DNA from 3 places in the Marinicellulosiphila megalodicopiae genome. Region 2 is predicted to be linked to each of the others. Evidence: predicted binding sites of a transcription regulator. Region 2 holds the regulator's gene; each other region holds the start of a gene.
The links. The regulator LexA, encoded in region 2, represses DNA repair genes until DNA is damaged. The targets are predictions, from matches to a motif close to TACTGTNTANNTANACAGTA.
Positions count from the first base shown of each region.

Region 1: a site for LexA is predicted at 1,355-1,374, ahead of TYM08_RS01415 (YebG family protein). Genes of this name have one in related genera too.
Region 3: a site for LexA is predicted at 1,115-1,134, ahead of uvrA (excinuclease ABC subunit UvrA). Genes of this name have one in related genera too.

Region 1 is NZ_AP023087.1:341,843-344,128, forward strand. Features, by position in the region: gene TYM08_RS01410 (ATP-binding protein) at 1-1,012, shown strand, start outside; gene TYM08_RS01415 (YebG family protein) at 1,062-1,337, opposite strand; gene TYM08_RS01420 (hypothetical protein) at 1,564-2,286, shown strand, end outside.
Region 2 is NZ_AP023087.1:914,699-916,984, reverse strand. Features, by position in the region: gene TYM08_RS03840 (hypothetical protein) at 1-318, opposite strand, end outside; gene lexA (transcriptional repressor LexA) at 926-1,525, shown strand; gene TYM08_RS03830 (DNA polymerase II) at 1,963-2,286, shown strand, end outside.
Region 3 is NZ_AP023087.1:1,804,335-1,806,620, forward strand. Features, by position in the region: gene uvrA (excinuclease ABC subunit UvrA) at 1-1,078, opposite strand, end outside; partial or broken gene TYM08_RS07555 (DHCW motif cupin fold protein) at 1,179-1,433, opposite strand; gene TYM08_RS07560 (DMT family transporter) at 1,633-2,286, opposite strand, start outside.

The DNA.
Region 1 (2,286 bases), 570 kb from region 2:
AGGACAACTAATAAAAGTGGAAGTATGTGATACTGGTATTGGTATTCCTAAAAATAAAATCGATTCCTTATTTGATAAATTTACTCAAGTGGACGCATCTACAACAAGAAATTACGGTGGAACAGGATTGGGTTTATCAATAGTACATCAACTTTCAAATTTAATGGGTGGGGATATTGTTGTAGAAAGTGAAGTAGGAAAAGGAAGTAAATTTATTTTTTCATTGGATGCTAGAATAAAGTGTGAATCTGTTTCGTGGTTAAATAAGTGCGATAAACGATATACTGAAACTTGCCTAATCGCATTAGCGCTCACAGGTGATATTAAGCATACAGTTGTTGCATATTTAAATGCTCTAGGAATTATATTTAAAGATTATGTACCAAGTGAAGTTGCCCAGAATTTTGAATATATTATTACTGATACCATATTTGAAAATACAATTAGTAATGATGCACACCATATATTAAAAATTTGTAATAATGATGATTATATTTCTACCGTTCAAGAAATAAGTTTGGTTAAAATTCCGATTATATTTAGTATTTTAGATTTAATAAAATTGCTTAAGTTTGATGATGGAATCATTGAAATTAAAGATAATACAGAATTTAAAATCCCATTACTGGATAAGCGTATTTTATTAGTGGAGGATAATGGAGTAAATCAAATTGTCGCTCAAACAATATTAGAAGAATTTGGCTGTATTGTGACTATTCAATCAGATGGACAGCAAGCTGTAGATTTATTAAATAGCCATCAAACTATTGAATTCGATTTAATATTGATGGACTGCCAAATGCCTGTATTAGATGGTTATCAAGCTACGGAAAAAATTAGAAAAGAAAGTTTGCTAAGTGGATATCAAAAAATGATTATCGTTGCAATGACAGCAAATGTGATGAAAGGCGATAAAGAGAAATGTTTAAAGTCAGGCATGGATGATTATATTGCTAAGCCTATTGATGAAAATGAATTATTGTTAATTTTACAAAAATGGCTTGATAAATAAAAAACGACAAATGATTTTGTCGTTTTAAAAGTGCGTAAATATTAAAGTATTATTTAGCTTTAGAAATAGGTACTACTTTCTCATCAAGTTCTTCAAGTAGTGTTTCTGGTTTACCTTTACAAGCTTTTGCTAAATTTTCGCGATGTTTAGCTAATAAAATACCAATATCCTCACCCATTTGCTCGGTAATACCTTCGATATTTCGCTCTAATAAAATAGTAATATTGGCAGCAAGCTCCAACATTTTATCATGTTCTTCTGCTTCTTTTTTATCTGCAAACATACTACCATCCCGATCACATTTCCAAACTGCGATTACAGCCATTTCAATTCTCCACTTTATACTGGTTGAATGTACAGTATTTTAAAATTAGGAATCTGTCAATGGTTAATTCCAATATTGAAAGTGTTGAATGTCAATTATGTGGAGGGTTTCCGAATATTTGTATTGTGACTTTGTATTATGTATAAAATTGCAATGCATAGGTTTGTTGCCTATTTTTAATAGATTCTCGATTTTCTTTTAATTTTTTTGATGACTGGTCAATATTATGAATAATTCTTTTAGATTGTTAAGTGTAGCGTTTTTGTTTTTATCAAGTTGCCAGGTTACGGTAGGAGGCGATGATACCGATTCAATCACTGACACATCCACCGAGACAGCCATTAATAATGATGTGGAAGTGAACCCTGCAAATAGCACAATTTTGGCTAATCCAGTGACCAATGCAAGTTATTCATTAGAAATCACCGAGCAAAATTATCAATATTTGTATTCTGAATATGACATTATGTTTAGTGATAAATATGTAATTTACACTGACATTATTTCTGATGGTCCTGATTTTGAAACTACCGATGTTGTGAATGGAGTCGAAATTGTGACGCAGACTTATAACTGTTCAGCTTCAGGCAGTTTACATATCACAACTGAATATGATGATGTAAATGGATCAAATATTTCAATATCAGAACAAATCCATACAGATCAATGTGAATATTACGATGATAATATTGCTAGGAGTTTTGATTACGAATCCCAAAGTATTAATGGCATCATTTCTGAAAATTTTAACTATGAAAATAGCAATGATGAATTTGTGATAGTTGATTCAGCTTATTCAGCACAAGGCGAGCAATCGATTTTGGAAGTTTTTGTCAATCATGAATCCTATGGCCGATTTTTTATACGAGCAATCAATGAATTTAAAATTGATGAAACCATTAGTATTTATGGCGATGATTTTTCAAGTGTTGCATTATTAAATAAAACG
Region 2 (2,286 bases):
TGATGGTAAATATTCATCAACGGCATGAGCGTAGGGGGCTGTTAATTTTTCAAGTGATGGAAATTGACCAACTTGCTCAATGAGTACAGAAAGTTGGTTTTGGGCATACATATACAAGGCATGCAATGGATCTAAATCGCTTAGTTGTTTTTCGCTGACGATGCTTTTTTGATATTGCTCTGCAGTAAACTTCCCTTCTTGCCATTGTTGGATGTGGGTAATTTTGTTTTTTAATTGTGTTGCTGCTGATTCAATCAACTTTCGTGCAATTGGGCCTCGGCCTGTAAATCGCTTTTGTACTTTTTTATTTTTTTTCATAATTTTATTTTATACCAGATATGCAGAAATTGATGGATTAGGTAAGAGTTGGGTAAGGATTGAGTAAATGCCGTGATTATACTTTTTATGCTCCACAACGTAAATATTGGGTAGCTGCTCATGACAAATTTAAAAGAGACACTCATTTAAATTTATAAGATATTTCTAGAGCTTATCAACCCTACTTCCAAATTAGAAGCTTGATGTATTTTTAAGAAAATCCAAACACCCACCCTTAAACATTTTTAATTAATAGCCTTTAATATCAAGGCTTTTAGTGAGTTGTAAAAATTAAATTTGTCCGAAAATCGATGGCCTTTTTCGGACAGGATTGTAATTGTTAATCAAAATAAAATGTTGAGCTAGCAACTAACCCAATTAACAAACATTCAACTTCAAAGAAATTACTATTTCTTAAAACTATGAATTTCACACTCAGACTCATTTGGCCAAACTTGTTGTTTATCCACACCATAGTTTGAGCAGGTGGCCAAACTATAATGTGGCACACACTTAACCAGCAACAAACTCAAATCCTATGTTTACATCACCAGATTACTGTATATACTTACATCAATGTATATACTCACAGTCTTTTGGAGCTTTTATGATCAAACTTACTACTCGTCAACAGCAGGTTTTGGATTTAATTAAATCCAGTATTGAAGAAACCGGTTTTCCTCCTACTCGCGCTGAGCTTGCGACGACTTTAGGTTTTAAGTCTCCTAATGCCGCAGAGGAACACATTAAAGCCCTTGCGCGTAAGGGAGCAATTGAGATTTTACCGGGCGCTAGCCGTGGTATTAAGATTGTTGAAAAAGATAAAGGCTTGCCGATTGTTGGTAGTGTGGCAGCAGGTTCGCCTATTCTGGCCACTGAGCATATTGATGAGTATTTGAATTTGCCCGGTAATATGTTTTACCCAAGCGCCGATTACTTGTTGCGTGTACAGGGTATGAGCATGAAAGATATTGGCATTTATGAAGATGATTTGATTGGTGTACATAAAACCGATCGCATTCGAAATGGTGATATTGTGATTGCGCGTATTGATGAAGATGTAACGGTTAAGCGCTACGAACGTAAGGGCAATGTGATATATCTGCACCCAGAAAACGAAGAGTTTAATGTGATTGAAGTGGATACAACTTCTTGCCATTTTGAAGTGGAAGGGGTGTATGTAGGCGTTATCAGACGCCAAGTCTAACCAGATCACACCAAACTTTGCACATTACTGCGTTTAAAAAATGATTAAAAACTTGTCTGGAACAAGCTTTAACGACGAATAGTCGGCCCTCAAGGCGAAACATAGGATGTGCTGAGTATTTACACTTAAACTCACATTTTTTAGCCTTGCCCTGTACAAAGTTTGGCGCAAGCTGAATTGGTGGAGATACTAAGTATTTACAGACTACTTAACTTAGAGGCAAACTCACATTTCTTGGCTCGAACTGCACAAATTTAATGACAATTAAAATTAGTAGCAAAATAAACTGAATTCGCTTAGGCTCAGCTACAATAGGCTCAGCTACAAGATGTTACTTAACCGCAAATAATTCGTTATTTTGCGGTTTTATTATTTATGGGTTAATGATTTTTCTGTTAATCTGTTTTTATTTGTCCATTTAAAAATAGAGGTGTGTTTTGTCTAATATTCTGTCTGGTTTTTTATTGCAAAAATCTTGGCAAGATATTAACGAGCAATTGGTGTTAACCTTTTATTTCAAAACTCATGACCAAGTGGCCAAAGTAATCATCGATGATGAGAAGCCTTTATTTTTTATTGAGCAGCAACATTCACAACAAGCCTTTGATATTATCTCCCGAGTATTACCCAACAAACAAAGCTGGTCGATTAAACCGGTTGAGTTACAAAGCTTTCATTTTAATCCGGTTTGCGCCATCTATTTTAATAGTCAAAAGCAGATTTACCTTGCTAGACAAGCATTAAGCTCTGCTGATATTCAA
Region 3 (2,286 bases), 890 kb from region 2:
CAATCTCTTGATCGCCTGATCCGTGAATTAAAGCGTTATAGAATTTTTTAGGTTGTTTCTTAAGGGGTTTGTCAATGTCCACTTTAAAGAAATCAGCAAGGCCTTCAACTTGTGAAAAGTAATACGCGCTTCTTCGATCCCATCCTGAAATAGCGCCTTCGGCCATGCTTAAATTATCGTCAACAATGATGCGTTTTAAATCAAAATATTGTTTAACACCTAAACCGTCACAGGTTGGGCAAGCACCTGCTGGGTTGTTAAACGAAAACATACGAGGTTCTAACTCTGCTATGGCGTATCCACAAACAGGGCACGAGAATTTGCTTGAGAATAAAAGCTCTTCGCCGGTTTCGCCTTCCATCGGCATCACAATCGCTAAGCCATCTGACAATTCTATGCAGGTTTCAAAAGATTCTGATAAACGTTGTTTTATATCACTGCGCACTTTGAAACGGTCGACGACCACTTCAATGCTGTGTTTTTTACGTTTGTCTAATTTGGGTAAATCATCAATGTCACAAACCGTTCCGTCAACACGCACTCGAACAAAACCATCGCGTTGTAAATTGGCAAACACATGAACATGCTCGCCTTTTCTATCGCGAATTAAAGGCGCAACCAACATCACTTTACTGCCTTCGGGTAATTCTAAAACTTGGTCAACCATCTGTGAAATGGTTTGAGCTTGAAGATGCTCGCCATGTTCAGGACACTTTGGATCACCGGTGCGAGCAAATAATAAGCGCAGGTAATCGTATATTTCAGTGGTGGTGCCTACGGTTGAGCGAGGATTGTGGCTTGTGGTTTTTTGTTCAATTGAGATTGCAGGAGACAGGCCTTCAATATGATCAACTTCTGGTTTTTCCATCATTGATAAAAATTGACGAGCATAGGTAGAAAGGGACTCAACATAACGACGCTGACCTTCAGCGTATAACGTATCAAACGCTAATGACGATTTACCCGAACCCGACAAACCCGTAATAACGGTTAATTTGTCACGGGGAATTTCAACGTTTACGTTTTTAAGGTTATGGGTGCGTGCGCCTTGCACAATGATATTTTTTAAACCGCTCATGGATGCCTATCTCTCAAAAAATAAAGGATGGCACTATACTGGATTTTTATACAGTGGTCTAGGGTTGAGCTTGTGACTGTGTTGTTTGTGAAATTCAAACTTATGATAAGCAATCGCCATCAATAATTAGTAGTTTTACGCCTTTTTTAGAAAGAGATCGATGCGAGCTAAGATTGTCTGAAACAATATAAGACATTCCTTTTTTTAATACCGATTGGGTGCCATTTTTAAATTCATTGATGACTTCGCCTTCTATACCTTCTATACCTTCTATACCTTCCTGACAATAAACAATATGGCGAAGTTCACACCAGTGATCCGCTTCATAGTTTTTTGAATATTCAACATGTCTAACGCGTAATCCTGAAAATTAAATGGTTTTCCAATATGCGATTCCTGTTGTACCGAAATGTTCAGTTTGGGGGATGCTTTTTCAGTCAATGGTTTGGAATGGGATGTTTGATTTTTTCATAATTAATTTCCGGTATTATTAGCAAAATATTAATAGGTGATAAATAATTTTATTGATGATTGTAAATAATTTATCGTTTGAACTATTGTTTTTTTGTTGAAAACACCACAAGTGCCGTTCCCGTTAAAATCACAATAATCCCCAATATTATTTGCAGCGATAAGGTTTCATTTAGCAATAAAACTCCCCAAGAAATAGCAAATATAGGAACTAAAAATGTAACGGTAGAGCTTGCCAGTGCGCCGAGTTTTTTAATTATTTGGAAAAAAATCAAAAATGCGATCACCGTACATAATATGGTTAATGCAAAAGCTGATAACCAGCTTTGTGTGCTTGGTATTTGTTGTGGCCAATATATAACCCCTGGAATAATTAAATACAGGCCACCAAAAAATAATCCTCCAGCGGTCATTTCAAGGGCTTTTAATTCGTGTAGATATTTTTTTGCATGTAATAATGAATAGCCATAACCGCTTGTTGCTATTAATCCTGCAAAAATTGCTAACAATGTTCCGTTTAAATATAAAGATAATGATTGTATAGAAACGATATAAATGCCTAAAAACGCTAATAATAAACCAATGATTTGTTTAACTTGAATTTTATTTTGAAAGAAACTGACACCTATTACTGCCGTTAAAATAGGCGTGGTTGCATTTATTAATGAAGTGAAACCAGAGTTTAGTGTCAGGCTTGTGTAAGAAAATAATGTAAAAGGAATGGCGTAATTGGTTGC